Regions from separate parts of the Enterobacter sp. SA187 genome, predicted to be linked through region 3. Evidence: predicted binding sites of a transcription regulator. Region 3 holds the regulator's gene; each other region holds the start of a gene.
What was found. The regulator PurR, encoded in region 3, represses purine synthesis genes. The targets are predictions, from matches to a motif close to CANGCAAACGTTTGCNTG.

Region 1 (10,587 bases), 270 kb from region 3:
AGTGGGCAATGGCTTTTTCACCCCATTCCACCGGATCGCCGGAGTCGTGACGCAGGCCCTGGTAGCGGGTGGCGAATTCCGGACCGAAATCCCGCAAGAAGGCGTCCATGGTGATGCAGTCGGTCAGCGCAATGCCCAGCTGATCCGGGTATTCGGCAAGCCAGGCGGCGAGAGCCGCGCGCTGGCTGGTCGCCAGGTCCGGGCTGATCTGCTGATGCGCCTGGAACCATTCGTGCGCCTGGGTGCCCATTGGCGTCAACGACAGACGGCGCGCCAGATCGTAATTGCTGGTGCCGGTAAACCACGGCTCCCGGGTCAGACGCTCGACAATGGCCTGTTGCACGCTGCGGGAAAAACGACGGCGGGTGCCGAAATCCATCAGACGGAAACGCGACAGATCCAGATCGGCGGTCAGATCAGCAAACTCGACCAGCTTCTCTTCCAGCATCGCCAGCGCCTGCGGCACCCCTGCTTCCGGTGAACGGTAGCTGTGCACCAGCTCGCTAATCACCGCCAGCAGCGGCACTTCCCACAGGATCACTTCCCGCCACGGGCCGCTCAGACGAATATTGAGTTTGCCGTTCTCGTTAATGACTTCCACCTGTTGTGGGTCATAACGGAAATCGCGCAGCCAGTTGAGGTAATCCGCTTTAAAGAAGGGAAGGCCGGAAAGCCACTGGAATTCATCATCCTGCAAGCGCAAATGTTGCATGGCATTTATCTGCTCGCGGATGGCATCCGCGTAGATGCCCAGCAGATCGTCACCACGGCAGCGGAATTCAGCCACCACCTGCACATCGGCGTAGCGGTGGAAAACAGCCTGTTGCATGTGCAGCTTGTACGCATCGGTATCAAGCAGCGTATGCAGGATCGGGGAAGCAAATTGTGTCATGGCGTGCCGTAGCATCCTCTCACAGGAGCGTTTAGTACATTAAACAACAGGGGAGAATCGCTGGAGTATACCCTGTTTAGCAATTTATTGAACCCCGATCACAACATAAGCGGGCTTTTCAGACGAGCGCAATTCGTGCCACTGTTATAAAAATGTAGCAAACAGGACGTTTCTGTCTGAAAAGATGAAGATTCTGCGTGGCGAGTTGTTCACAACAGGAATAGACTGGAGTCGATACCATACTAAAAGATGCTAAAGGTTTTTTATGACACAACAGCCACAAGCCAAATACCGCCACGACTACCGTGCGCCGGACTACCTGATCAGCGATATTGACTTGACCTTTGACCTGGATGCCGCCAAAACCGTTGTGACCGCCGTAAGCCGCGTGTCTCGTCAGGGCGCGTCCGACGCCCCTTTGCGTCTTAATGGTGAAGATTTAACCCTGGTCTCATTGCACATTAATGATGCGCCCTGGACCGACTACCAGATCGAAGAGAATTATCTGGTGATTTCGGCGCTGCCGGACCACTTTACCCTGCGCATCGTTAACGAGATCAGCCCGGCGACCAATACGGCGCTGGAAGGCCTGTACCAGTCCGGCGAAGCGCTCTGTACCCAGTGTGAAGCGGAAGGTTTCCGCCATATCACCTGGTATCTGGATCGCCCGGACGTGCTGGCGCGTTTTACCACCAAAATCATTGCCGATAAAACCACCTATCCGTACCTGCTCTCCAACGGTAACCGTGTGGGCGAGGGGGATCTGGAAAACGGGCGTCACTGGGTGCAGTGGCAGGATCCGTTCCCGAAACCCTGCTACCTGTTTGCGCTGGTGGCGGGGGATTTCGACGTGCTGCGCGATACCTTTACCACCCGCTCAGGCCGCGAAGTAGCGCTGGAGCTGTTCGTCGACCGCGGCAATCTTGACCGCGCGCCATGGGCGATGACCTCGCTGCAAAACTCCATGAAATGGGATGAAACCCGCTTCGGTCTGGAATACGACCTCGACATCTATATGATCGTCGCCGTGGACTTCTTCAACATGGGCGCGATGGAGAATAAAGGCCTGAACGTCTTTAACTCCAAATATGTGCTGGCGCGTACCGACACCGCCACTGATAAAGACTATCTCGATATTGAGCGCGTTATCGGCCACGAATATTTCCATAACTGGACCGGTAACCGCGTCACCTGCCGCGACTGGTTCCAGCTCAGTCTGAAAGAAGGCCTGACGGTGTTCCGCGATCAGGAGTTCAGCTCGGATTTAGGCTCCCGCGCCGTGAACCGTATCAGCAATGTTCGGACCATGCGCGGCCTGCAGTTTGCGGAAGACGCAAGTCCGATGGCGCACCCGATCCGCCCGGACAAAGTCATTGAAATGAACAACTTCTACACCCTGACGGTATATGAAAAAGGGGCGGAAGTGATCCGTATGCTGCATACGCTGCTGGGAGAAGAAAACTTCCAGAAAGGGATGCAGCTTTACTTTGAGCGTCACGATGGCAGCGCGGCCACCTGCGATGATTTTGTGCAGGCGATGGAAGACGCGTCCAACGTGGACCTGTCGCACTTCCGTCGCTGGTACAGCCAGTCCGGTACGCCGATTGTCAGCGTGCGTGACGACTACAACCCGGAAACCGAGCAGTACACCCTGACCATCAGCCAGCGCACGCCGCCGACCGCTGAGCAGGACGAAAAGCTGCCGCTGCATATTCCGTTCGATATCGAACTTTATGATAACGACGGCCATGTGATCCCGCTGCAAAAAGACGGTCATGCTGTGCATCACGTGCTGAACGTCACCCAGGCCGAGCAGACCTTTGTCTTTGATAACGTCTATTTCCAGCCGGTGCCGTCGCTGCTGCGTGAATTCTCCGCGCCGGTCAAACTGGAATACAAATGGAGCGATCAACAGCTGACGTTCCTGATGCGCCATGCCCGTAACGATTTCTCCCGCTGGGATGCTGCGCAAAGCCTGCTGGCGACCTATATCCGCCTGAACGTGGCGCGCCAGCAGCAGGGGCAGCCGCTCTCCTTACCGCTGCATGTCGCCGATGCCTTCCGTGCGATCCTGCTGGATGAGCAGATCGATCCGGCGCTGGCCGCAGAGATCCTGACGCTGCCATCCGCCAGTGAGGTGGCTGAACTGTTCGATATCATCGATCCGGTGGCTATCGCTGCGGTACGCGAAGCCCTGACCCGGACGCTGGCGACAGAGCTGGCGGACGAGTGCCTGGCCGTTTATAACGCCAATAAACTCGACGCCTACCGCGTGGAACATGCGGACATCGGCAAGCGCTCGCTGCGTAACACCTGTCTGCGCTACCTGGCGTTTGGCGATGCGCAGCTGGGGGACCGTCTGGTCAGTGAGCAGTACCATAACGCCGATAATATGACGGACGTGCTGGCCGCGCTCTCTGCCGCTGTAGCGGCGCAGCTGCCATGCCGCGATGCGCTGATGCAGGACTATGACGACAAGTGGCATCACGACGGTCTGGTAATGGACAAGTGGTTTATTCTGCAGGCCACCAGTCCGGCCGCCAACGTGCTGGATACCGTGCGCAGTCTGCTTAATCACCGCTCGTTCACCCTGTCCAACCCGAACCGCGTGCGTTCGCTGATCGGCGCTTTCGCCAGCAGCAACCCGGCGGCGTTCCATGCGGAAGATGGCAGCGGCTATCAGTTTATGGTGGAGATGCTCACCGAGCTGAACCGCCGTAACCCGCAGGTGGCTTCACGTCTGATTGAGCCGCTGATCCGCCTGCGTCGCTATGATGAAAGCCGTCAGGCGTTAATGCGTATCGCGCTGGAAAAACTGAAAGGGCTGGATAATCTGTCGGGCGATCTGTTCGAGAAGATTGAGAAAGCGCTGGCGTAATCTGCTGTTGTTACCCTCTCCGGGAGGAGAGGGTAGAGAGGGTAAGGATCAGGGTGAGGGGGTAATCCTTCACCCTGTTTTTACTGCTCTTACCGGCGCATCAATGCGTTTCATCACCCGATCCAGCACTTCTGATTCCAGCTCTGCCAGCCGCACCGAGCCGAGCCTGCGCGGACGCGGGATATCCACCGTCAGATCCAGCCCGATTTTTCCGTCTTCAATCAGCAGGACGCGATCCGCCATCGCCACCGCCTCGCTGACATCGTGAGTCACCAGCAATACCGTAAAGCCCTGGGATTGCCACAGCGATTCGATCAGCGCCTGCATTTCCAGCCGGGTCAGCGCATCCAGCGCGCCCAGCGGTTCGTCCAGTAACAGCAGACCCGGTTTGTGGATCAGCGCCCGCGCCAGCGCCACGCGCTGTTTTTGACCGCCCGAGAGCGCCGCTGGCCACTCGGTCGCGCGATCTTCAAGGCCAACCGCCGCCAGCGACTGACGGGCCGCGTCGCGCCAGTCGCCCTTCAGGCCAAGGCCAACGTTATCAATGACCGATTTCCACGGCAGCAGACGCGCATCCTGGAACATCATTCGCGTGTCGTCCTGAATTTGCGCCAGCGGCGTGGATCCGGCGAGGATTTCGCCGCTTTGCGGTTTTTCCAGCCCGGCCAGCAGGCGTAACAGCGTACTTTTACCGCCGCCGCTGCGTCCCACCACCGCAACAAACTGCCCGGCAGGAATGTGCAGATCCAGGCCATTGAGAATGGTGTTCTGGCCGTAGCGTTTAGTGACGCCGTTGAGCACCAGCGGCGTACCGCGATTAAGGCGCGCAGTATTCATAGATCACTCCTTCGCAGAATAGGCCGGGTTCCAGCGTAACCAGACGCGTTCCAGCAGTTGCGCGCTCAGATCTGCCAGTTTGCCCAGCACGGCATAAAGAATGATGGCGACCACCACCACGTCGGTCTGCAAAAACTCACGGGCGTTCATCGCCAGATAACCGATCCCGGCGTTCGCCGAAATGGTTTCCGCCACGATCAGCGTCAGCCACATCAGGCCCAGCGCAAAACGCACACCAACCAGAATCGACGGCAGAGCGCCGGGCAGGATCACATGGGCAAAGAGCGCGAAACCGGACAGCCCGTAACTGCGGGCCATCTCCACCAGACCCCGGTCGATATTGCGGATGCCGTGCCAGGTATTGATATAAATGGGGAACAGCGTACCGAGGGCGACGAGGAAAATTTTGGCGCTCTCATCGATACCAAACCAGAGGATCACCAGCGGGATCAGCGCCAGATGCGGCACGTTGCGCAGCATCTGCACCGAGGTATCCAGCAGCCTTTCCCCCCAGCGCGACAGGCCGCTGATCAACCCCAGCGTCAGGCCGATCGACCCGCCGATGGAGAAGCCAATCAGCGCCCGCCATGAACTGATAGCCAGATGCTGCCACAGCTCGCCGCTGGCGGAGAGCGACCAGAACGCCTCCACCACGCCCTCCGGCGAGGGAAGAATGCGGGTGGAGAGCCAGCCGGTTGACGAGGCGATCTGCCAGATCACCACCACGGCCGCCGGTAAAAACCAGGGCGCGGCGCGCAGCAGCCACTGCCGGGACGAGTCGGACATAGCGCCTCCTTAACTCTGTGAAACGTTGCGCGGAATGTAATCATTCGCCACCGCTTCGCCCTGCGCCTGTAACTGGCGCGGTTGCGGCACGGCGGGAATGGCGACATCCAGATGCGGGAACAGCAGCTCGCCCACTTTGTAGGCTTCCTCCAGATGCGGATAGCCGGAGAGGATAAAGCTGTCGATGCCCAGCGCGGCGTATTCATTAATACGCGCCGCCACCGTCGGGCCATCGCCCACCAGCGCCGTACCCGCGCCGCCGCGTACCAGACCCACGCCCGCCCACAGGTTCGGGCTGATTTCCAGATTTTCGCGTCTGCCGTTATGCAGCGCCGCCATGCGCTGTTGACCAACCGAGTCCTGACGGGCAAATGCCGCCTGGGCGATGGCAATGGTTTCATCATCCAGATGGGAGATCAGCCGATCTGCCGCCTGCCACGCTTCTTCGTTGGTTTCACGCACAATCACATGCAGGCGGATACCGAAGCGCACGCTGCGCCCGTGTACCGCCGCTTTGGCGCGCACCTGCTCGATTTTCTCTTTCACCAGTTCCGGCGGTTCGCCCCAGGTGAGATAAAGATCAACCTGCTCGGCGGCCAGATCCTGTGCCACATCTGACGAGCCGCCAAAATAGAGCGGCGGACGCGGCTGCTGTACCGGCGGGAAGAAGAGCTTTGCGCCACGCACGTGGATATGCTTGCCGTGGTAGTCCACGGTGTCGCCCTCCAGCAGACGCCGCCAGACGTGGGTGAATTCTGCCGAGGCTTCATAGCGTTCAGTGTGATCGAGGAACACGCCATCGGCGGCCAGCTCCTGCGGATCGCTGCCGGTCACCAGGTTGAACAGCGCCCGGCCATTGGAGAGACGATCCAGCGTTGCCGCCTGACGGGCCGCCACGGTAGGGGAGGTCACGCTCGGGCGCAGCGCCACCAGAAACTTCAGCCGTTGTGTCACCGGGATCAGCGATGCGGCCACCAGCCACGCATCTTCACAGGAGCGACCCGTCGGGATCAGCACGCCGCTAAAACCGATGCGGTCAGCCGCCTGGGCGATCTGCTGCAAATAACCATGATCGACCGGGCGGGCGGCATGTTCAGTGCCAAGATAGTGGCCATCGCCGTGGGTCGGTAAAAACCAGAACAGATTCAGGCTCATGATTTAGCTCCTTGAGTAGTGGCCGGATGCCAGATGCGGGTGCGGATATCCACCTGTTTCGGGACAAGGCGGTTCTGATAAAACAGATCGGCGGTCTGCTGTTGCAGGGCGGCCGTGGCGTCGTTGACCGGCGAAATGCGCGTCGGCGGACGGTGGTCAAAATAGGTGGCGATCACCGGCTCAGGCAGCCCCATGGTTTTCGCCAGTAAGCTGATGCTGGCCTCGCGCTGGCTGAGGGTTAACGCATCTGCTTCGCTGAAGGTATCCAGAACGCCCTGAATAAAAGCGCCATTTTTTTCAGCATAGGGACGGGAGGCGAGATAAAACGAACCTGTCTGCTTCAAATCGGTGCCGTCTTTCAGCACCCGCACGCCACCCTGTAACAGGGCTGCGGAATAATAGGGATCCCAGATGGCCCAGGCGTCCACATTGCCCTGCGAAAACGCGGCGCGCGCATCGGCAGGCGTCAGATAGGTTGGCTGTATATCGGTGAATTTCAGTCCTGCCTGTTGCAGGGCGCGCAGCAGCAGGTTGTGAGAACTGGAACCTTTCTGGAACGCCACCTTATGGCCTTTCAGATCGGCGACGGTTTTGATCGGGCTGTTTTCCGGCACGAGGATCACTTCCGCTTTCGGCTTCGGCGGCTCAACGCCGACATAGAGCAGATCCGCCCCGGCGGCCTGGGCAAAGATAGGCGGAATATCCCCGGTGCTGCCCAGATCAATACTGCCGATATTCAGGGCTTCGAGCATCTGCGGGCCGGCAGGGAACTCCACCCAGGAGATTTTGGTGTCCGGGTAACGTTTTTCCAGCAGCTGATGATTTTTCGCCAGCACCATGCTGACGCTGCCTTTCTGATAGCCAATACGCAGCGCGTCCGGGGCCGTTTCCGCCGCCTGCGACCAGGCGGAGAGCGTTAACATGCCGCTGAGCGCCAGCCACTGGGCGCGGGATTTGAAAAGGTTAAACATGGACGACTCCTTGCGTGTCACTGATCAACGGGGCTTTCGGCTCAAGGCGGTGCAGCGCCTGGGTAAAGGTTTCCAGCGCGCTATCGAGGCGGACCTGCAGATGCGGGCTGAAGGTGGCTTTATGCTGGTAATCGGCGATCTGGCTATCATCAGCGAATACCCCCTGCAAAATTTCCTGCGCGCGCAGGGCGCTCAGTACCGGTTTCAGGGCGTAATCCACCGCCAGCATGTGGGCGATGCTGCCGCCGGTCGCCAGCGGCAACACGACTTTCCCCGCCAGCGCGCGCTCCGGCAGCAGATCCAGCAGCGTTTTTAGCGCGCCGGAAAACGAGGCTTTATAGATGGGCGTGGCGACAATCAGTCCATCAGCATCCGTTAACTGTTCGTTCAGCGCCAGCAGCGCCGGGCTGTCAAAACGCGCGTAGAGCAGATCTTCCGGCTCGAAGTTATGCAGATGCCAGTGGCAGACCTCGATCCCCTGGTCGCTTAAGCTTTCGCGGGCGTATTCCAGCAGGGCGCTGGAGCGCGAGGGGAAACGCGGGCTTCCCGCTAATGTCACTACACGCATACTGACTCCTTATAACCAAATGTTTGCTTTTATCTAACATTGATAACAATTTGCCAGAGTGTTTTTATTCCACTAAATGATTTATCTGAACAAGAATTGCCAAAAAACGGCATAAGAAGAGATGGGCAGGTAAACGTTTGCGCTTTTGCGGTTTTTTTTGCCGCAGGTCAATTCCCTTTCGCCGCGGGATGAAACATAATACGCCCCCGGTTTGCACACCGGGAATCCAGGAGAGTTCATGTACTACCCCTTCGTTCGTAAAGCCCTTTTTCAGCTCGATCCTGAGCGCGCTCATGAAGTGACCTTTCAGCAATTACGCCGGGTGTCCGGTACGCCATTTGAAGCACTGGTGCGCCAGAATGTGCCGGTAAAACCCGTCACCTGCATGGGGCTGACCTTCAAGAATCCGCTTGGCCTGGCGGCGGGTCTTGATAAGAATGGTGAATGTATTGATGCCTTCGGCGCGATGGGATTTGGCGCAATTGAAATTGGCACGGTGACACCGCGTCCACAGCCGGGTAACGATAAACCGCGTATTTTCCGCCTCGTTGAAGCCGAGGGATTAATCAACCGCATGGGCTTTAATAACCTGGGCGTTGATAACCTGGTGGAGAACGTTAAAAAGGCGCATTTTGACGGCGTGCTGGGTATTAATATCGGCAAAAATAAAGACACGCCGGTGGAGCAGGGTAAGGATGACTACCTGATTTGCATGGAGAAAGTCTATGCTTATGCCGGGTATATCGCGATTAATATTTCCTCGCCTAACACACCTGGTTTGCGTTCACTGCAATATGGCGAAGCACTGGATGATTTGCTGCTGGCTATCAAAAATAAGCAAAGCGAATTGCAGAATATCCATCACAAATATGTTCCGGTGGCAGTCAAGATTGCTCCCGATCTGAGCGAAGAAGAATTGATCCAGGTGGCTGATAGTTTAGTTCGCCATAATATTGATGGTGTTATTGCCACCAATACTACGCTGGAACGATCGCTGGTGCAGGGCATGAAGCATTGCGATGAAACGGGCGGGTTAAGCGGCCGTCCGTTGCAATTAAAAAGCACAGAAATTATCAGGCGTTTAGCGCTTGAGCTGAATGGCCGTCTGCCAATTATCGGCGTCGGCGGAATCGATTCGGTGATCGCCGCCAGGGAAAAAATGGCAGCCGGCGCAACGCTGGTACAAATCTATTCGGGCTTTATTTTCAAAGGCCCGCCGCTGATTAAAGAAATTGTCACCCATATCTGACGTTTATCCCGCTAAATGACAACCAGGGCTTTATTTCCTGCCCTGGTTGTTTTATATTCCGTCGTTGTTGCTTATTTAAACATTGTGGTCTTTTATTATTTACACAATAAGCGAAGCGGCAAAATGGATAAAAAAGCAACAGGACGCTTGCGGACGGGAGAGGAAGATGCGAATTAAACCTGACGATAACTGGCGCTGGTATTTTGATGAAGAGCACGATCGTATGATGCTCGATCTGGCCAATGGCATGTTATTTCGGTCCCGTTTTCCCCGTCGCATGTTAACCCCCGATGCTTTCGCGCCGACCGGTTTTTGCGTGGAAGATGCCGCGCTCTATTTCTCTTTCGAAGAAAAATGCCGCTATCTGGATTTAAGCCGTGAACAGCAGGCGGAGCTGGTGCTGAATGCGCTGGTGGCCATCCGTTTTCTGAAACCGCAAATGCCGAAAAGCTGGCACTTCTTAGCGCATAACGACCGTTGGACGCCGCTGCAGGGCGAAGCCGCCAGCGTCTGGCTGAGCGACACCGCAGAGCAGGTGAATCTGCTGGTGGTCGAACCGGGCGATAACGCCGCGCTCTGTCTGCTGGCGCAGCCGGGTGTAGTGATTGCCGGGCGTACCATGCAGCTTGGCGATGCCATCAAAGTGATGAATGACCGGCTGAAGCCGCAGCCGATTGCCGCCAGCTTCAGCCTCGAACAGGCGGTTTAAGGTTCCAGTTTCAGCGCCGTTCTGGGGATGCAGCTACAGCTCAGAATGGTGCCATCGTCACCGATCGCCGACTGTTTCAGCGCACTGACTTCCCCCTCGACTAAGCGTATCCGGCAGCAGCCGCAGATCCCCGCCCGGCAGGAGTAGGGTACGCGGATCCCCTGACTTTCCAGTTGTTCCAGTAATACCTGTTGATTATTACCGGTAAATTGCTGTCCGTGAAAATCAATGCTGACGCCTGAGGGATCCGCTTTATCGACGTTAAGCGTTTCAGCAACGTTTCCTGCACCATAGATTTTTCCTGGCGCGCGGGCCAGCACCGTGACTTCATCGCCGACGCGGATCACGCCGCTGTTGCGGGCGATCAGGTTCTGGCCGAAATCCACATCGCCATTGTCCTGGGCTGTGCGGAATCCCTGTAAAGTGGTAAGCGGTTCTCCGGACGGGTGCTTTTGCCCGCGCTCCGGGCTGACGGTGGTGAATACGCAACGGCTACAGGGTTTAACCACATCGAAAATCACCTCGCCGATGCGCACCACTTT
Region 2 (10,587 bases), 1.2 Mb from region 3:
GGCGGAGTCACCGGAATGTACGCCAGCCTGTTCGATGTGCTCCATGATGCCGCCAATCAGCACCATTTCGCCGTCGCAGATGGCGTCAACGTCCACTTCCACCGCATCATCCAGGAAGCGATCCAGCAGTACCGGCGCATCGTTGGAGACGCTGACGGCAGTCATAAAGTAGCGACGCAGATCCACTTCGTCATAAACGATTTCCATCGCGCGGCCGCCGAGCACGTAGGACGGGCGCACCACCAGCGGGTAGCCAATCTCTTTCGCTTTCTCGACCGCCATTTCGATGGCCGTCACGGTCGCATTCGCCGGTTGCTTCAGCTTCAGACGATCCACCGCCTGCTGGAAACGTTCGCGGTCTTCGGCGCGGTCGATGGCATCCGGGCTGGTGCCGATAACCGGTACGCCTGCGGCTTCAAGCGCACGCGCCAGTTTCAGCGGCGTCTGGCCGCCGTACTGGACGATCACGCCTTTCGGCTTCTCGATACGCACGATTTCCAGCACGTCTTCCAGCGTTACCGGCTCAAAGTACAGACGGTCGGAGGTGTCGTAATCGGTGGAGACGGTTTCCGGGTTACAGTTCACCATGATGGTTTCGTAACCGTCTTCACGCAGCGCCAGCGAGGCGTGCACGCAGCAGTAGTCAAACTCAATGCCCTGGCCGATACGGTTCGGACCGCCGCCCAGCACCATGATTTTGTCGCGATCCGGGTTCGGGTTCGATTCGCACTCTTCTTCATAGGTGGAGTACATGTAAGCGGTATCGGTGGCGAATTCCGCCGCGCAGGTATCCACACGCTTATATACCGGGTGCAGATTGTACTGCTCACGCAGTTTGCGCACTTCGGATTCGCGCACGCCTGCCAGGGTTGCCAGACGCGCATCGGCAAAGCCTTTACGCTTCAGGGTACGCAGGAAATCCGCGTCGAGGCCGTTAATGCCCACTTCCGCGACTTTCTCTTCCAGACGCACCAGCTCTTCAATCTGTACCAGGAACCAGCGGTCAATATTGGTCAGGTTGAACACGCCATCAACGGACAGCCCGGCGCGGAAGGCGTCGGCGATATACCAGATACGCTCGGCGCCCGCGTCTTTCAGCTCGCGGCGGATTTTGGTCAGCGCTTCCGGATCGTCAAGGCTCACTTTCGGGTCAAAGCCAGTTGCGCCCACTTCCAGACCGCGCAGCGCCTTTTGCAGCGACTCCTGCTGGGTGCGGCCAATCGCCATTACTTCGCCCACAGATTTCATTTGCGTGGTCAGGCGGTCGTTAGCGCCGACGAATTTTTCGAAGTTAAAGCGTGGGATCTTGGTGACCACATAGTCGATGGACGGCTCGAACGAGGCCGGAGTACGGCCACCGGTGATGTCGTTCATCAGTTCGTCCAGCGTGTAACCTACCGCCAGTTTCGCCGCCACTTTAGCAATCGGGAAGCCGGTGGCTTTCGAGGCCAGCGCCGAAGAGCGGGAAACGCGCGGGTTCATTTCGATAACAATCAGGCGACCGTTTTTCGGATTCACCGAGAACTGGACGTTAGAGCCGCCGGTTTCGACGCCGATTTCACGCAGCACCGCCATCGAGGCGTTACGCATGATTTGATACTCTTTGTCGGTCAGGGTCTGCGCTGGCGCAACGGTGATGGAGTCGCCGGTGTGGATGCCCATGGCGTCGAAGTTTTCGATAGAGCAGACGATGATGCAGTTGTCGTTCTTATCGCGCACCACTTCCATTTCGTACTCTTTCCAGCCAATCAGCGATTCATCGATCAGCAGCTCTTTGGTTGGCGAAAGGTCGAGGCCGCGGGAACAGATTTCTTCAAACTCTTCGCGGTTATAAGCGATACCGCCGCCGGTGCCGCCCATGGTAAAGGACGGACGGATAATGCACGGATAACCCACGTCAGCGGCAACCGCCAGCGCTTCTTCCATATTATGCGCAATACCGGAGCGGGCGGTGTCGAGGCCGATTTTCTTCATGGCGATGTCGAAACGGCGGCGGTCTTCGGCTTTATCAATGGCGTCGGCGGTCGCGCCAATCATGGTCACGCCGAATTCTTCCAGCACGCCCTGGCGTTCCAGCTCCAGCGCGCAGTTCAGCGCCGTCTGGCCGCCCATGGTCGGCAGTACGGCGTCCGGGCGCTCTTTTTCGATGATTTTGCGTACCACTTCCCAGTGGATCGGCTCGATATAGGTCGCGTCGGCCATTTCCGGGTCGGTCATGATGGTGGCCGGGTTAGAGTTCACCAGAATAACGCGGTAACCCTCTTCACGCAGCGCTTTACACGCCTGCGCGCCGGAATAGTCGAACTCACAGGCCTGGCCGATAACAATCGGGCCAGCGCCAAGGATCAGGATGCTTTTTATATCTGTACGTTTTGGCATGGCTTTTATGGCTCCTGATTATTTGGCGACAGAACGGTAAGTCTTGATCAGTTCAATAAAGTGGTCGAACAGCGGCGCGGCATCGTGCGGGCCAGGGCTGGCTTCCGGGTGCCCCTGGAAGCTGAACGCCGGTTTATCGTTACGATGGATGCCCTGCAGGGTGCCGTCGAACAGCGACTTGTGGGTCACGCGCAGCGTTGACGGCATGGTGGACTCGTCCACCGCAAAACCGTGGTTCTGGGCGGTGATCATCACCACGTTGTTTTCAACGTCTTTCACCGGGTGGTTGCCGCCGTGGTGACCAAATTTCATCTTCACGGTTTTGGCACCGCTGGCCAGCGCCAGCAGCTGATGGCCGAGACAGATGCCGAACACCGGAATATCGGTATCGAGGAAGGTTTTAATCGCCTCGATGGCGTAATCGCACGGTGCCGGGTCGCCGGGGCCGTTGGAGAGGAAAATGCCGTCCGGGTTCATTTTCAGCACCTCTTCTGCCGGGGTTTGCGCCGGGACAACCGTCAGACGGCAGCCGCGATCCACCAGCATGCGCAGGATGTTGCGCTTCGCGCCGTAGTCGTAGGCCACCACATGGAACGGCAGCTCGCTTTCCGCGCGGGCTTCAGGCAGCTCGCCTTCAAGCGTCCAGCTCCCCTGCGTCCAGCTGTAGCTCTCCTGAGTGGACACGACTTTCGCCAGGTCCATACCGTTAAGGCCGGGGAAAGCTTTCGCTTTTTCCAGCGCCAGCGCCGCGTCCGGGTTATCACCGGCGATGATGCAGCCGTTTTGCGCCCCTTTCTCACGCAGCAGACGCGTCAGCTTACGGGTATCGATATCGGCAATCGCCACGATGTTATGGCGTTTCAGGTAAGAGGAGAGATCTTCCTGATTGCGGTAGTTGCTGGCAATCAGCGGCAGGTCACGGATGACGAGGCCTTGCGCATGTACCTGAGAGGATTCTTCGTCAGCAGCATTGGTGCCGACATTACCGATATGAGGATAAGTAAGAGTAACGATTTGGCGGGAGTAGGAAGGATCAGTGAGGATTTCTTGATAACCGGTCATTGAAGTATTGAAAACGACTTCCCCAACCGCCGAACCTGTTGCCCCTATGGCCCGACCGTAAAACTGGGTTCCGTCTTCCAGAACCAATAGCGCTGACTTAATCAAAACACCCTCCAGAGAATATTCACTCACTTTATTTGCATATTAATTCATAATGAGCCCGTGAATCAATGCAAATTTGCTTACCCGCGAATTTTCGGCAAACGGCGGCATTCTAGAGACAGGTGAGACAAAAGTCTACCCGTTCGACCATTTTTATTTATGTTTTTGCGTCTCTGACAAACCACAGAAGGCAAAGGCAGTGAAAAGATCAGCTATATCAGGCAGGAAAACGCTTGCGCGGTTAGAAAACTGGAATATTTGTCTGGCACCCTGCAAAACCGGACCAGATGGTCAAAATTTACATTACAGAAACAAATAAACCGAAGAAGATTGCAACTTTTAGAGGTTTAATAGAAAAATATCAATGAAGAGCAAAAATAAAGGGGCAATAAAATATTGCCCCATGTAATCAATTAATTATGATTACCACAACCACATCACGAGAGGTAATAAAGGCTATAAACTGTTGAGATCCAGCACATCACGCATATCAAAAAGACCGTTTCGCTTAGATTTGAGCCACAACGCCGAGCGAACCGCACCATTGGCAAAGGTCATCCGGCTGGAGGCTTTGTGCGTAATTTCAATGCGCTCGCCAATATCGGCAAACATCGCCGTATGTTCACCCACGATGTCGCCTGCGCGCACGGTGGCAAAACCGATGCTGCCCGGCACGCGTTCACCGGTGTACCCTTCACGGCTGTACACCGCGCACTCCTTCAGATCTTTATCCATCGCCTGCGCAATGGCTTCACCCATCGCCAGCGCCGTGCCTGACGGCGCATCCACTTTATGGCGGTGATGCGCTTCGATAATTTCGATGTCGGTATAATCGCCCATCACTTTTGCCGCTTTCTCCAGCAGCTTGAGCATCACATTCACGCCAACGCTGAAGTTCGCCGCAAAGACAATGGCGATGTCCTGCGCGGCCTCGCTGATGGCCGCTTTGCCCGCGTCGTCAAAGCCGGTGGTGCCTATCACCATGCCTTTGCCGTACTCGCGGCAGAAGGCCAGATGCGCCAGGGTGCCTTCCGGGCGGGTAAAATCGATAAAGACATCAAAATCGTCTTTCACGGCCTCAAGATCGCTCTGCACGGTAACGCCGGTTGTGCCCGCGCCCGCCAGTTCACCCGCATCGCTGCCGAGCAGCGACGATCCGTCGCGCTCAAGGGCCGCGCCGAGCGCCACGCCTTCCATTGCCAGTGCCGCCTGGATCAGCTGGCGACCCATACGGCCACCGGCTCCCGCGATGGCCACGCGGATGTTTGCCTCTTGCATAGTTGTACTCTTTTGTTAATGAAATGCTGAAAAAACGTTTTCAGAGTAACCAGCCCCGCGCGGGGCGACCAGCCAAAAACGTCGATATTAGAATTTAATGATATACGCCGAAAAATATCAGTAAAAGGCATGATGATCAGCGAAAGCCGCAGGACTCCCTGACCACCAGCGCGGGCGGTAAAATAATGCGCTGGGGCGGCTCATTATTGCCCTGAATGCGACTGTACAGCAGCTCCCCGGCTTTACGGCCAATCTCTTTCGCCGCCACCGATACGGTGGTGAGCGCGGGCTGCACCAGCGCGGCTTCAGTAATATCGTCAAAGCCCACCAGCGCAAAGTCACGCCCCACTTCGCGGCCCATTTTTCGCAGCGCCTGCATCACGCCGAGGGCCACAATATCCTGATAGCAGACCGCTGCGGTGATCTGCGGGTACTGCGTCAGCAGCGCCTGCGCCACGCGCGCGCCATCGCTCTGGCTGGCCTGCGAGGTCACCAGCCAGGCCGGTTCCGGCGAAATGCCCTTCTCAAGCAGCGTGCTGGTAAAACCGCCGATGCGCTGCGCCCGGGTGCCGGAGCTGGCGCTGCCGCCGATAAAGGCGATATGCCGGTGCCCGAGGCTGAGCAGGTGGCGGGTCGCCATTTGCGTGCCAAGAAAATTATCGGTGCCGACAAAATCAAACTGCGGATCGCTTGCCGGTCGCACCACCATGATCGCCGGAATGTTACGGCGCTTAAGGGCGTCAAAGAATGACGACGGCGTTTCCCGTGCGGCGCACAGCACCATGCCGCAGGCGTTATTGCGCATCAGGGAATCGACAAATTTTTGCTGCCGCTCGCCGGACTCCTCGCTGTTCGCCAGAAACAGCAGCAGATCGTGGCGCTCCATTTCGTGACTTAAGCCTGCGGTCATTTCGCCATAAAAGGGATTGGTGATGTCGTGCAGCAGCAGTCCGACCTGATTACTGCTGCGGTTACGCAGGTTGGCCGCCGTCTGGTTATAGACATAGCCGGACTCATCCAGCGCTTTCAGCACCCGCTGCCGCGTGGACGGGGAAATACGCCCGCGGTTACGCAGCACCATTGACACGGTCGCCGTTGATACCCCTGCCCTTGCCGCCACCTGCGCCAGCGTGATCGTCGCCATTGCCTGCTCCTCATCCTGTGAAGGTTAATCGAATAACCATAGCAGAGGCTTTTGTCCGGTGATAGCCCTCACATTCCTGGCGGTAACCGGTGTCTTAATGTGGATTCTGCCGGGTTAATCGCGTTAACCAGCCTTCATTTTTAAAGTTAATCGATTAACCTGATTAAAAACCACCCGCGCAGCAGGCACGGATGTCATTTATGGGGAGGGGTTATGTCACTACGCAGCATCACATCTGAACGCTTGATCCTGCTGGATCAGCCGTGGCGCGATCGCGCGACCATTCTGGATCAGCTTTGCCAGCGCCTGTATGACGAAGGCAAAGTCAGCGATAAGGCGGCGTTTCTGGAGGCGGTCTGGCAGCGGGAGACGCTGTCGGAAACCGGCTTTGAACAGGGCGTTGCCATTCCTCACGGCAAATCTGCCGTGGTCGCCCGCCCCGCCTTTGCGGTGGCGCGCGTTACGCAGCCGGTGCGCGACTGGCCCACCATGGACGGTGAAGATCAGGTGGAGCTGATCTTTTTGCTGGCGGTGCCCTTCGGCGATGACGCCGGACATCTGCGCCTGCTCTCCACCCTCAGCCTGTCGCTGATGGATGAGCAGCGGGTGGCGGCGCTGAAAGCGGCGGCCACAGTGGAGGATTTTCTTACGCTGCTGGATGACACCAACGCTTCCCGCGCCAGCACGCCGGTGACTGCCGGCGGGCAAAGCCTGATTGTTATCACCTCCTGCCCGGCGGGCATCGCACATACCTATATGGCGGCGGAAGCGCTGGAAAAAGCGGGCGCGGCGCGGGGCATTCAGGTGTGGAGCGAAAAACAGGGTGCCAACGGTACCGAGGATGAAGTCACGGACGCGCAGATCGCCGCTGCCGCCGGAGTGATTTTCGCCGCCACCCTGCCGCCAAAAGGCAAAGCGCGTTTTAACGGCAAGCCCTATATCGCCACTTCAGTGTCAGAACCGCTGAAAGACGCGGACGGCCTGATCGACCGTCTGCTGCGCCAGCCGGACGGCATTGTCAGCGCTGACGGCGACAGCAGCGAGTCGCGCACGCGGGAGAAATCCTTTCTCGCCCGTCTGTATCAGGGAATATCCAGCGGTATTTCATACATGATCCCGGTGATCGTCGCCGCAGGGCTGATGATCGGCGTCGGCCAGTTAACCGCCAGCCTGCTGGGGGTGACGGATATCGGCAGCGCCAGCTATGCAAAGAGCGATAGCACCGCGCTGGTGCTCTGCCATTTCCTGACGCAATACGGCAACATGATCATGAAGTTTATGTATCCGGTCTTCGCCGCGTACATGGCCTACAGCATCGCCGACCGCCCCGGTCTGGTGCCGGGTTTTATCGGCGGCGCCTTTGCCGGTGGCCTGCATTACACTTTCTGGTCGGTGAGCGGCGGCATTCCGTCGGGCTTTCTCGGCGCGCTGATCCTCGGCATGATCGCCGGTTTCCTTGCGGACTATCTGAATACCCATATCCGCCTGCACAAACATTTACAGGCGATGAAGCCCATGCTGATCGTGCCCGGCCTCTCTGCGCTGGCGATTTTCTTTATCAACTACAGCTTTGTCGATCCGGTATTTGGCGGCATTAACCAGTGGTTGCAGCAGATGATCGTGGCGCACGGCAGCGGCAGCACATTGATGCTGGCGGCGATCATCGCCTCCCTCACCGCCTTTGATCTCGGCGGGCCGGTCAACAAATCCGCCGGAGCGATCGCCATCGGCCTTGCCGCCGACCATATCTATCCCCTTACCGCCCGTGTGCTGGGGATCGTGATCCCGCCCATCGGCATCGGGCTGGCGACGCTGATCGACCGCATGATCGTTCGCCAGCGCGTGTTTGATGAAAACCAGCGCATCACCGGCACCACCTCATTGATCCTGGGTTTCCTTGCCATCGGCGAAGGGGCGATCCCCTTCATGCTGAAAAATCCGCTGATCACCATTTCCATCAATATCACCGGCGCGGTGATCGGCGCGCTGACGGCCATCACCCTGGGATCGGTGCAGTGGTATCCGCTGCCCGCCATCTGGGGCTGGCCGCTGGTGCAGAACCTGCCCGCCTACCTGTGCGGCATGGCGGCGGGCATTAGCTTTATCGCCCTGGCCAACGTCTTCGTGCGCTACGCGCTGATCCGCGCCGGCAAAATGCATATTGAACAGCTGAGATAAAACGATGAAAAAAGAGGTTTATGTGGTGGCGCACTGCCACTGGGATGCGGAGTGGTATTTCACCTGCGAGGACTCCCATATTCTGCTGATAGAGAATATGGATTATCTGATCGACCTGCTGGAGCGCGATCCAACATTCCCCTCCTTCACCTTTGACGGGCTGGCGGTGGTGCTGGACGAATATTTACAGGTGCGCCCGGAAAACGCCCCGCGGCTGGAGGCGCTCATCAGCCAGCGGCGGCTGTTCGTCGGCCCCTGGTATACGCAGTGTGATTCCCTGCTGATCCGCACCGAATCCCTGATCCGCAATTTGCAGTACGGCATCGCCACGGCGCAGCGCTTTGGTCACAGTATGAACGTCGGCTATCTGCCGGATATTTTCGGCCAGCATGCGTATTTATCGGCGATTTTCGGCGATCTGGGGATCGACTACGCGGTATTGCAGCGCGGCGTGTATACCGATCAGCTTAACGGCGATCTGAATTTCCTCTGGCGCGCGCCGAATCAGAAAACATTGCCTGCCTGTTGCCTCTATTTCGGCTACGGGCCGGGGAAATTTTTATCCACCGAGGCGGATTATGTAGAGCACCGGCTGCTGCCGATCCTCGACCGTTTAACCGATCTTAACCGCAGCACCGACAAACTGCTGCTGCCAGCCGGTGGCGATCAGGTGCTGGCGAACGCGCAGTTCCCACAGACGGTGAAGGCGCTGAATGAACTGGACACGCCCTATCACTTTCATATGACCGATTACGAAAGTTATCTGCGTGACGCCTGGGCGGGCGCGCCGTTCAGTAACGTTATTGACGGTGAACTGGTGGCCTGTCAGAAATCGCGTATCCACCGTACCTGCCACTCCACGCGCTACGACATCAAACGCCAGACCTGGCAGACGGAGCATCTTCTGCTCGATCAGCTGGAGCCGCTGATGGCGGTTGCCTCGCACCTCGGCGTGACGTACCCGCAGCCGGTTATCGACAGCATGTGGAAAACGCTGTTCGCCGCACACGCGCACAATGGCATTGAGGCCACCAACGCCGATGCGGTGAATCAGAACATTAAAAACCGGTTGATCAGCGTCGAGCGCTCGGCGCTGAGCCTGCTTAACGTGCTGAAGAAGAAAATCAGCTATCAGATCGCCCGCCAGCAGGCGGATGAGCGTCTGCTGGTGGTGTTTAACTGCGACATCAGTCCGCTGTCCCCGCTTGCCCGCGCGGTGATCTTCACCCAACAACCCGATTTTACCCTGACGCAGAACGGCGTGGCGGTGGAGAGCACCCTGCTGCAACAGCAAAAACTCTCCGGCGGCCAGGTGGTGATCGTCACCGCCGCGGGCGAAAAACTCGAACCGGTGGCCGACTACTACCGCAGTGAGATCCTCTTTCGCCCGCCGTCGCTGCCGGGCCTCGGCTATCAGACGTTACGGGTGGAGGAGCAGCAATCCTGTGCCCGTCTGGTGCGGCGCGACCTGCCGGTAATTGAAAACGCCCGCTACCGTATCAGCCTCGCCTCCGGCGTGCTGACGCTGGAGAACAAACAGACCGGCCAGCGCGTGGAAGATTTCTTAACCTTTGTCGATTGCGGTGATGACGGCGATGAATTCGACTTCGCGCCGCTGGCGGACGAGCAGCCGCTCACCTGCCGGGAATTCCACGTTGTGACCTGTGAAAGCAGCGCGCAGGTGTCGCGCCTGACGCTGCGATCCTCCCTCATGCTGCCCGCGAATATGGCGGAACGGCAGACAGGGATCGCCCGCCAGAAAATGGCCATCGCCACTACGCTTGAGCTGCGCGACGGCGAAGGTTTTGTGCGCGTGCATCATCAGCTGATCAACGCCGCCACCGAGCACCGCCTGCGGGTACACCTGAAAACGCCGGTGGAACAGCCCAACTATTCCTTTGCCGATCAGGGCTTCAGTATTATTCGCCGCGAGACGGTGAACCCTTACGTTGCACAGTGGCGCGAGCTGGGCTTTGTGGAAAAACCGATGCCCATCTACACGCTGGAAAACGTGGTTTATCTGCAGGATGAACAGCACTGTTTCGGCGTGATAACCAAAGGCATCAAAGAGTACGAGGTGCTGCCGGGGAGCGATACCCTGGCGCTGACGCTGTTCCGCAGCGTTGGCCTGCTCGGTAAAGACGATACCCTGTGGCGGCCTGGCCGGGCGTCCGGCATCAATAACAAAGTCGTCGAAACGCCGGACGCGCAGATGTTGCAGGAAATGGCATTCGACTATGCGCTGCTGCTGGATGGCCCGCAGGATGCGGCGGCGATTTTCAGCGCCTGCAGGGATTACCGCGAGCATTACCTCACCTATCAGGTGCAAAAACTTAATACCTTTGAGGAGCGCCTGGAGCGCTTCACGCTGCCCATTGCCCCGTACGGCCTGCCGCCAGAGTCACAGCTAATCGCCTGCGGCAATCCGCGCTTGTTCCTCAGCA
Region 3 (10,587 bases):
CGTGATGCCAATGGCAACGCCATCCGCGAAGAAACCTCCGTGCCGCGCGCGCTGGAAATCGATGAAATTCCGGGCATCGTGAACGATTTCCGCCAGGCTGTCGCCAACGCCCGCGAAGCCGGTTTTGATCTGGTCGAACTGCATGCCGCCCACGGTTACCTGCTGCACCAGTTCCTGTCCCCTTCCGCTAACCAGCGTACCGATGAGTACGGCGGCAGCGTGGAAAACCGCGCCCGTCTGGTGCTGGAAGTGGTGGATGCGGTCTGTAACGAGTGGGGCGCAGACCGCATTGGTATTCGCGTCTCGCCAATCGGTACCTTCCAGAACACCGACAATGGCCCGAACGAAGAAGCCGATGCGCTGTATCTGATCGAAGAGCTGGCCCGTCGCGGCATCGCTTACCTGCACATGTCTGAGCCGGACTGGGCGGGCGGCGCGCCTTATACCGAAGCCTTCCGTGAAAAAATGCGCGCCCGTTTCCACGGCCCGATTATCGGCGCCGGGGCTTACACGCCGGAGAAAGCCGAAGATCTGATCGGCAAAGGGCTTATCGATGCGGTGGCCTTTGGTCGTGACTATATCGCCAACCCGGATCTGGTTGAGCGCCTGGAACGCAAAGCGGAACTGAACCCGCAGCGCCCGGAAAGCTTCTACGGCGGCGGCGCGGAAGGTTACACCGACTACCCTACTCTGTGATCCGTTGATTGATAGCGGCGACACTCCGCCGCTATACTGCATAAAGCTTTACGACCGGAACGCAAAACAACTGATTAAGAGGATATTATGCGCTTACTTCACACCATGCTGCGTGTTGGCGATCTGCAACGCTCCATCGACTTCTACACCAACGTGCTGGGCATGACGCTGCTGCGTACCAGTGAAAATACCGAATACAAATACTCGCTGGCATTTGTGGGCTACGGCCCGGAAAGCGACGAAGCGGTTATCGAACTGACCTACAACTGGGGCGTCGACAGCTATGAGCTGGGCACCGCTTACGGTCATATCGCGCTGGAAGTGGATAACGCGGCTGAAGCCTGCGAACGTATCCGTCAGAATGGCGGCAATGTTACCCGTGAAGCTGGCCCGGTTAAAGGCGGCACCACGGTTATCGCCTTCGTTGAAGATCCGGACGGTTATAAAATCGAACTGATCGAAGCCAAAGACGCCGGTCGCGGTCTGGGCAACTGATCCCCCACGGGCGCGCCGCGCCCGTTCTTTCTGCGCGGTATAATCCTTGCGTAAAATTTGCCATAATGCGCGCTGCAATTTTCCGTCTTAAGAGATCCTGATGTCCGATAACGCTCAACTCACCGGTCTGTGCGGCCGATTTCGTGGTTTTTACCCTGTTGTTATTGATGTGGAAACCGCCGGGTTTAACGCCAAAACCGATGCGCTGCTCGAAGTTGCCGCCATTACCTTAAAAATGGACGATGAGGGCTGGCTGATGCCGGACAGCACGCTGCACTTTCACGTTGAGCCGTTCGAAGGAGCAAATCTGCAACCTGAAGCGCTGGCGTTCAACGGTATCGATCCTGCTAACCCGCTGCGCGGGGCGATCAGTGAGCACGATGCGCTGCATGCGATTTTCAAAATGGTGCGCAAAGGCATTAAAGACAGCGGCTGTAGCCGCGCGATCATGGTGGCCCACAATGCGACCTTCGATCACAGCTTTATGATGGCCGCCGCCGCGCGCGCCTCGCTGAAACGCAACCCTTTCCATCCGTTTGTGACCTTTGACACCGCCTCACTGAGCGGTCTGGCGCTGGGACAGACGGTACTTTCCAAAGCCTGCGCCGCCGCCGGTCTGGATTTCGACAGCACCCAGGCCCACTCTGCCCTTTATGATACTGAGCAAACCGCCCTGCTGTTCTGCGAGATCGTTAACCGCTGGAAGCGGCTGGGCGGCTGGCCGATGGCGATGCCTGGCGACGAAAATCAGCCATAAAAAAAAGCACCCGAGGGTGCTTTTTTATTGCCTGCGCTTATTCAGCCCCCGGCTCTTCGGTTTTGTACTTCGCGGCGGTTTCTTTGATCAGCGGCTGAAGTTCTCCGCGCTGGTACATCTCAATGATGATGTCGCAGCCGCCTACCAGCTCGCCATCCACCCACAGCTGCGGGAAGGTCGGCCAGTTGGCGTATTTCGGCAGCTCGGCGCGGATGTCCGGGTTCTGCAGAATATCAACATAAGCAAAGCGTTCGCCACAGGCGGAAAGCGCCTGAACTGCCTGGGCAGAGAAGCCGCAGCTTGGCAGCTTAGGGGAACCTTTCATGTACAGCAGGATCGGGTTTTCAGCGATTTGACGCTGGATTTTTTCGATGGTCTCGCTCATTGTCTTGCTTCCTTAACTTCTTCTACGACAGTCGTCTTATTGTAGCGGTTCAGACAACCCACGGAAAATAACATTTTGTTCACCACGCGTTATATTATCGTCTGTCGGATAAAGATGCCTTAAGAATATCAGTTTGCGCGAAACGATTCGCTCATGCCTTAACCGTTTCCTTCCCTGAATTGCTGCTTTTTTTTGCGCTTGTTAACGAAACAGCGCAAGGATGCAAAAAGGCTCTTACCTTTTTAGCATTTTATGCTTTAGAATCGACGAGTTTTGAAAATCACACGCACGCATGATTTCATGCCTGCCCGAATCAGGGGATTGCTCAGTGGCGCGGATAAATAAAGTCTCGATCACGCTCTGTGCTTTGGTTTTTGCTTCGCTGACGTTTGCGCCATTAAGCCAGGCGTCTGAACAGGCACGGCCCTCTGCCGTGCAAAAAACGCATCTGGCGAAAACCAGCGACCGTAAGAAGCAAAGCACGACCCAAAAGACAACAAAGAAAAGCAGTGGCAACAGTAAAAAAATAGCTAAAAAAGCATCCAGCAGTTCCGCCAGTCAAAAAACCTCCAGCAGAACAAAACGCGTCTCATCCGGTACTAAAACCAGCAGCCTCGCCTCACGCAAAAGCAAATCCAGCCCGGGGAAAATTGCCGCCGTTACCTTTACGGAAAAGTGCACCACCCGCAAAGGCCGCAAGCAGCACTGCGTGAAAGTGAAAAGCAGCAAGCCGGTTACCCTGGCAGACGCGCATAAAGTGCGCATTAAAAAGGCCCAGACGGCGGCGTTATCGACATTAATGAATCAGATCGGCAAACCCTATCACTGGGGCGGCACCTCGCCGCGTACCGGCTTTGATTGCAGCGGGCTGGTGTATTACGCCTATAAAGATCTGGTGAAGTTCCGCATCCCGCGCACCGCCAATGAAATGTATCACCTGCGTGATGCCTCGCCGGTCAACCCGGGCGAGCTGGAACGGGGCGATCTGGTGTTCTTCCGCACGCAGGGTCGCGGCACCGCCGATCACGTGGGCGTCTACGTTGGCAATGGCAAATTCATCCAGTCGCCGCGCAGTGGTCAGGATATTCAAATCACTTCCCTTAGCGAAGATTACTGGCAGCGTCATTATGTGGGCGCGCGCCGGGTGATGACGCCGAAAAACGTCCGCTAAAAAAAACACCCTGCCGGACTGGCAGGGTGTTTTTCTTTTTTACTCAGTAACGATCAGTTCGCCACGCATTCCCGGCGGGCATCGGCGCGCCCGGAAAACAGCACCAGCAGCAACGCCAGCGCCGCAATAACAGCGCCCATCACCGGCACAACGGCGTAGCCTAATCCTGCGGAGATCACCGCGCCGCCTGCCGCCGCGCCCAGCGCATTGCCGAGGTTAAAAGCGCCGATATTCACGGACGAAGACAGCCCCGGCGCTTCATGAGCGACACGCATTACGCGCATCTGCAATGGCGGCACCACCGCGAACGTTGCGGCGCCCCACACTACCATCGCCACGGCCGCGCCGATATCGCTTTTCACCAGCAGCGGGATCGCCAGCATGATCACCATCAGCAGCAACAGAAAGCCTTTCAGCGTGCCGCTGACGGAACGATCGGCAAACTTGCCGCCCAGGTAATTGCCCAGCGAGAAGCCCACGCCGATCAGCACCAGCATTGCGGTGACAAAGAATGGCGTGGCGTGATTCAGCTCCTGCAACACCGGCGAGATATAGGTATAAAGGGTGAACATCGCCCCGGCGCCCAGCACGGTGGTCAGCAGCGCCGATAAAACCTGCGGGCGCATCAGCACCGCCAGCTCCTGGCGCACATTCGGACGCACGCCCGCGCTGCCCTTCGGCAGGGAGAAGAACAGGCTTAACATCGACACCACGCCAAGACCTGCGGTGGCGAGGAAGGACATCCGCCAGCCGATGGTTTCCCCAAGCCAGGTGGCCGCTGGAACGCCGCCGATATTGGCGATGGTCAGTCCCATAAACATGGTCGCCACGGCGCTGGCCTGTTTATGTTTCGGTACCACGCTTGCGGCCACCACTGAACCCAGGCCAAAGAAGGCGCCGTGGTTAAGACTGGTGATAATGCGCGATAACAGCAGCGTGGTGTAATCCGGCGCAATGGCCGACAGTACATTACCGAGGGTGAAAATCGCCATCAGGAAGATCAGCGCGTTACGACGGGCGCGATGCGACAGCAGCAGCGTCATCAGGGGGGCGCCCACCATCACGCCGATCGCATAGGCGCTGATCAGCATGCCGGCGGCAGGGATCGAGACGTCAACGCCACGGGCGATTACCGGCAGCAATCCCATGGGTGAAAATTCAGTTGTACCTATCCCAAAAGCCCCGATTGCCAGTGACAGCAGGGGAAAATTTATCTTCATTATTACATGACTCCAGTAATGCGATGGCGTACAGAGCGCCCCGCGGTGAAGTCAAAAGCATGACATTAATCACAAAAAAACAGAAGTTAATGAAGTGACAAAAGATTATTGCAAATTTGATAACAATCGGCGGGAATGAAAAAGAGAGGGAGAGCGCTCTCCCTGCTCTGGATCAATTAAAAGCGGCAGTCATTGCGCCAGCAACGATCAGGCTGAGCACGATTACGGTAGTAAACAGCGAATACTTCAGATTGCTATCCATCATTTTTTCTCCTTTGTTAACCCCCACAAAAAGTGAGATTGCTCATTTTTGCACAGTTAAACGCAAAAATCTTCTCTGTTTTAGATTGATAACCATTTTTAGACTTCCCCTTTTCATCAAGATCAGCCAGAATTCCACGCTAAATTTATTCGTGTACCGGCCACTGACCCCTCCTGACGTCCTGTGTTGTTTTCCCGGCGTATCGCAACCTGAAAATGTTGTGCGAAGGGTTTTTTAAGGCAAACGTTTACCTGTAGAAGTATCAGGAGTTTAAGATATGGTCTGGAGTGAGATCTAATGGCAACAATTAAAGATGTAGCGAAACGCGCAAACGTTTCCACTACAACCGTATCACATGTTATTAACAAAACCCGTTTTGTTGCGGAAGAAACGCGCAACGCGGTGTGGGCAGCCATCAAAGAGCTGCATTATTCCCCAAGCGCGGTGGCGCGCAGTCTGAAGGTTAACCATACCAAGTCGATTGGCTTGCTGGCGACCAGCAGCGAAGCGCCCTACTTCGCCGAAATCATTGAAGCTGTTGAGAAAAACTGCTTCCAGAAGGGCTATACCCTGATCCTCGGCAACGCCTGGAACAACCTGGAAAAGCAGCGCGCTTATCTGTCGATGATGGCGCAAAAGCGCGTCGACGGCCTGATGGTGATGTGTTCTGAATACCCGGACCCGCTGTTGCGCATGCTTGAAGAGTACCGTCATATCCCGATGGTGGTGATGGACTGGGGCGAAGCGAAAGCGGACTTTACCGATTCGGTGATCGATAACGCTTTTGAAGGCGGCTATATGGCGGGCCGTTATCTGATCGAACGTGGCCACCGTGAAATCGGCGTCATTCCGGGCCCGCTTGAGCGTAACACCGGCGCGGGCCGTCTGGCGGGCTTTATGAAAGCGATGGAAGAAGCGCTGATTAAGGTGCCGGAAAACTGGATCGTGCAGGGCGACTTTGAGCCGGAATCCGGCTACCGCGCCATGCAGCAGATCCTCTCCCAGCCGCATCGTCCGACCGCAGTCTTCTGCGGCGGCGACGTGATGGCGATGGGCGCGCTCTGCGGGGCTGATGAAATGGGTCTGCGCGTGCCGCAGGACGTGTCGCTGATTGGTTATGACAACGTGCGCAACGCGCGTTTCTTCACTCCGGCGCTGACCACCATTCACCAGCCGAAAGATTCGCTGGGCGAAACGGCCTTCAATATGCTGATGGACAGGATCGTCAGCAAGCGTGAAGAGTCGCAGTCCATTGAGGTGCACCCGCGTCTCATCGAACGCCGCTCGGTCGCCGACGGCCCGTTCCGCGACTACCGCCGTTAAGCCTGCCGGGAGCCAGTCACTCTGGCTCCCGCAACCACTCTTTATTCAGCGTCTCGCTGTCTCCTAAATAATCGAGCAGCCAGCTTAAGGCGGGCGAATTGTCCTTTTGCTGCCACGTCAGGCAACAGGCGGCGTCCGGGAAGGGGTTTTCAAGCGGCAGCGCCACCCACTCTCCGCGATCAAGCCAGGGCCTGGCAAAATGCGCCGGTACCATGCCGATACACAATCCCGCCGACAGACAGGCCGCCGAGGATTCCCAGTCGGGCGCGACGATGCGCCGCTGGTTATCCAGCAGCCAGGTGATACGCTTCGGCAGCGAGCGGGAGGTGTCTTCGCGCACCAGCGACGGCCAGTTGCGCAAGGTGTCATCGCTCAGCGGCCCGTCCATCGCCGCCAGCGGGTGTTCACGGGATACCACGCACTTCCAGCTCAATTTCCCCATATCCCGGAAGGCGTAGCGCCCGCCCACCGGCACCGCCTGGGTCGCCCCAATCGCCAGTTCCACGCGGCCATCCGCCAGCGCGTCCCACACGCCGTTGAATACTTCCTGAAAGACGATCAGCTCCACATCCTGAAAGTGGCGGTAGAAATCGACGATCATTTGCCTGCTACGTTCGGGCTTAACGATATTGTCCACCGCGATGGATAACTGCCCCCGCCAGCCGTTGGCGATCTGCTGACACTGCTGACGGGTGATCTGCATTTTTTTGATAACAGATCGCCCTTCCTTTAAAAACCAGCGCCCGGCCGGGGTAAGCACCACGTCACGGTGACGGCGCTCAAACAGCGGCACCGCCAGCCACTCTTCCAGTTGCCGCACCGTATAGCTAACCGCCGATGGGACCCGGTGGAGTTCCTGCGCCGCGGCGCTGAAGCTGCCGGTTCGTGCCACCGCATCAACCACTTCCAGTGAATATTCTGACCACATGTTCTGCCTGCAAATTTTTTGAATGCAATGTGCAAATATTAGCGTTTCACAACCGTCATTGCACTCCCTACACTCTGCCGCTCTGCTCACCTGCCAAAACAAGAGAACGTGACATGAAACCTGGAAAAGGATTTTTAGTCTGGCTGGCGGGGTTAAGCGTACTGGGCTTTCTGGCTACAGATATGTATTTACCCGCCTTCGCCGTTATTCAGAATGATCTACAAACCCCGGCGGCTGCCGTCAGCGCCAGCCTGAGTCTGTTTTTAGCCGGATTTGCGGTTGCGCAACTGGCGTGGGGTCCGCTGTCCGATACTTATGGTCGCCGCCCGGTGCTGTTAAGCGGTCTGGCGCTCTTTGCCGTCGGCTGTCTGGGCATGCTGTGGGTGCGCGACGCCACCTGGCTGCTGGTGCTGCGTTTTATCCAGGCGATCGGCGTCTGCGCTGCCGCCGTCACCTGGCAGGCGCTGGTGACGGATCACTATCCGGCGCACCGCACTAATCGTATCTTCGCCACCATTATGCCGCTGGTGGGTCTCTCTCCGGCCCTTGCGCCGCTGCTGGGCAGCTGGATCCTCGCGCATTTTTCCTGGCAAATGATTTTTATGACGCTGTTTGTCATTACGCTGGTGCTGATGCTGCCCGCGCTGCGCCTGAAGCCGGTGGTAAAAAAAACCACCAGCAGCGACGTGCCGCTGACCTTTGCCACCCTGCTCCGTTCCCGGGATTACCGCGGTAACGTGCTGATCTACGCCGCCTGCTCCGCCAGCTTCTTCGCCTGGCTGACCGGCTCGCCCTTTATCCTCAGCGAAATGGGCTACGGCCCGGCGGCCATTGGCCTGAGCTATGTACCGCAAACCATCGCCTTTCTGATCGGCGGCTATGGATGCCGCGCGGCGCTGCAAAAGTGGCAGGGTAAAAAGTTACTGCCGTGGCTGCTGGTGTTCTACGGTCTGAGCGTGGCGGGTACCTGGATAGCCGGGCTGGTGGCGGGTCAATCTCTCACGGCGCTGCTGGTGCCCTTCTGCGTGATGGCAATGGCGAACGGCGCCATCTATCCCATTGTGGTGGCCCAGGCGCTGCGCCCGTTCCCGCAGGCGACCGGACGCGCGGCGGCGTTGCAAAATACCCTGCAACTGGGGCTCTGTTTCCTTGCCAGTCTGGTAGTGTCCGCGCTTATCGGCACGCCGCTGTTGACCACCACCAGCGTAATGCTGATCACCGTGTTACTGGCCGCTGCCGGTTACCGGATGCAGCGTCATGGTGTAACAGACGCGAATGCTGAAACCGCCTCTGCATAGTTCACCGTGCAACTATGTTACAAATCAGTGATTAGGTTGCTAAGAATTTACTATTGTATCTGCCGGATCTGAGGCCTATACTCATTTCCGGCACATATAATTACGATAAATATTATGCAGTAACAGGCGCAGGATGACGCCTCTCTCACCACGGACGGCCTTTACGGCAAGGGTAATCTCCCTTCCTCTGTTCTACGTCGGATTTCTGGCTCGCGGACCATTCCGTGAGATTTCTCACAAACCCTAAAAAGCGACTACGCTGTTTGAAGGTTCTGATCACATACAGGTGATGGAGAAGCTATGAGTTCATCGTGCATAGAAGACGTTAACATACGGGATGATGACTGGTTTCGTATCGTAAGCGAACTGCTTGGCCGGGCGGGGATCACAATCAACGGTTCGTCCCCGGTAGATATTCAGGTCAAAAATCCTCATTTTTTTAAACGCGTGCTGCAGGAAGGATCGCTGGGGCTGGGTGAAAGTTATATGGACGGCTGGTGGGATTGCGAGCGGCTGGACATTTTCTTCAACAACGTTCTGCGCGCCGGTCTTGAAAACCAGCTACCGCACCATCTCAAAGATACGCTGCGTATAGCGGGCGCCAGATTATTTAATTTGCAGAGCAAGCGCCGGGCATGGATCGTCGGCAAAGAGCATTACGATTTGGGTAATGATCTGTTCAGCCGCATGCTGGATCCGCAAATGCAATACTCTTGCGCCTACTGGAAGGATGCCACGACGCTGGCAGACGCCCAGCTTGCCAAGCTAAAACTGATTTGCGAAAAGTTACAGCTCCAGCCCGGAATGCGTGTGCTCGACATCGGCTGTGGCTGGGGTGGGCTTGCGCAGTACATGGCGCAGCATTATGACGTCAGCGTGGTGGGCGTGACGATTTCTGCGGAACAGCAAAAAATGGCGCAGGAACGCTGTCAGGATCTCGATGTGACTATTTTGCTCCAGGATTATCGCGATCTTAACGAGCAGTTTGACCGCATCGTCTCTGTCGGCATGTTCGAACACGTTGGTCCTAAAAACTACGCCACCTATTTTGAGGTTGTCGATCGCAATCTGAAACCTGACGGCCTGTTTTTACTGCACACTATCGGCTCGAATAAAACCGACCACCACGTCGATCCCTGGATCAATAAGTACATCTTCCCTAACGGCTGTCTGCCGTCGGTGCGGCAGATCGCCACCGCCAGCGAGCCGCATTTTGTGATGGAAGACTGGCATAACTTCGGTTCGGATTATGATAAAACGCTGATGGCCTGGCATAGCCGTTTTCAGGCCGCCTGGCCGGAGATTGCCGGCAATTATTCAGACCGTTTCAGAAGGATGTTCAGCTACTATCTCAATGCCTGTGCGGGGGCGTTCCGCGCGCGGGATATTCAGCTCTGGCAGGTGGTGTTCAGCCGGGGCGTGGAAAACGGCCTGCGCGTGGCGCGTTGATAAAAAACCCCGGCTTGCCGGGGTTTTTTGTGGGATTTACTCGTCGCGCTCGACCACCACCACCCGGGCCGCCATCACGCGTTCGACGGTGTCCACCACCGCCTGGGTCTGGGGATCGATTTCGATATTGACGCGGCTGCCCAGTTTTTTGCTGCTGAGCGTGGTGCGCTCCAGCGTTTCCGGGATCAGGTGCACGCAAAAGCGCGTCGGCGTCACCTCGCCTACCGTCAGGCTAATACCGTCAATACCGATAAATCCTTTATAAAGAATATACTTCATCAGCGTCGGATCCTGGACTTTAAACCAGATCTGACGATTATTTTCTGACGCCAGGATCTTAACCACTTCCGCGGTAGTGATAATATGCCCCGACATTAAATGCCCGCCAATTTCATCGCTGAATTTCGCTGCACGCTCGACATTTACATAATCACCGGGGATTAATTCTCCGAGATTGGTAATACGCAGCGTCTCTTTCATTAAGTCGAAACTGATATGATTGCCGTTAATTTCCGTTACGGTCAGGCAGCAACCGTTGTGCGCCACGGACGCGCCCGTCTCCAGGCCATCCAGCATGGTGTCTGGCAACTCCACGACGTGCGT

Region 1: the regulator PurR is predicted to act here: its motif matches at 8,214-8,231, upstream of pyrD (quinone-dependent dihydroorotate dehydrogenase).
Region 2: the regulator PurR is predicted to act here: its motif matches at 3,766-3,783, upstream of carA (glutamine-hydrolyzing carbamoyl-phosphate synthase small subunit).

What each region holds. Positions count from the first base shown of each region.
Region 1 covers NZ_CP019113.1:2,813,771-2,824,357, forward strand. Annotated here, with positions in the region: gene pncB (nicotinate phosphoribosyltransferase) at 1-892, opposite strand, end outside; gene pepN (aminopeptidase N) at 1,158-3,770, shown strand; gene ssuB (aliphatic sulfonates ABC transporter ATP-binding protein) at 3,840-4,607, opposite strand; gene ssuC (aliphatic sulfonate ABC transporter permease SsuC) at 4,611-5,393, opposite strand; gene ssuD (FMNH2-dependent alkanesulfonate monooxygenase) at 5,403-6,548, opposite strand; gene BMF08_RS13395 (sulfonate ABC transporter substrate-binding protein) at 6,545-7,519, opposite strand; gene ssuE (NADPH-dependent FMN reductase) at 7,512-8,087, opposite strand; gene pyrD (quinone-dependent dihydroorotate dehydrogenase) at 8,326-9,336, shown strand; gene zapC (cell division protein ZapC) at 9,503-10,045, shown strand; gene BMF08_RS13415 (YcbX family protein) at 10,042-10,587, opposite strand, start outside.
Region 2 covers NZ_CP019113.1:1,855,355-1,865,941, reverse strand. Annotated here, with positions in the region: gene carB (carbamoyl-phosphate synthase large subunit) at 1-2,379, opposite strand, end outside; gene carA (glutamine-hydrolyzing carbamoyl-phosphate synthase small subunit) at 2,398-3,546, opposite strand; gene dapB (4-hydroxy-tetrahydrodipicolinate reductase) at 4,000-4,821, opposite strand; gene BMF08_RS08890 (LacI family DNA-binding transcriptional regulator) at 4,958-5,965, opposite strand; gene BMF08_RS08885 (fructose-specific PTS transporter subunit EIIC) at 6,179-8,143, shown strand; gene BMF08_RS08880 (glycoside hydrolase family 38 C-terminal domain-containing protein) at 8,148-10,587, shown strand, end outside.
Region 3 covers NZ_CP019113.1:3,080,557-3,091,143, reverse strand. Annotated here, with positions in the region: gene BMF08_RS14785 (alkene reductase) at 1-696, shown strand, start outside; gene gloA (lactoylglutathione lyase) at 784-1,191, shown strand; gene rnt (ribonuclease T) at 1,292-1,948, shown strand; gene grxD (monothiol glutaredoxin 4) at 1,986-2,333, opposite strand; gene BMF08_RS14765 (C40 family peptidase) at 2,662-3,504, shown strand; gene BMF08_RS14760 (MFS transporter) at 3,558-4,724, opposite strand; gene cydH (cytochrome bd-I oxidase subunit CydH) at 4,897-4,989, opposite strand; gene purR (HTH-type transcriptional repressor PurR) at 5,284-6,309, shown strand; gene punR (DNA-binding transcriptional activator PunR) at 6,326-7,237, opposite strand; gene punC (purine nucleoside transporter PunC) at 7,351-8,535, shown strand; gene cfa (cyclopropane fatty acyl phospholipid synthase) at 8,836-9,984, shown strand; gene BMF08_RS14730 (riboflavin synthase subunit alpha) at 10,021-10,587, opposite strand, start outside.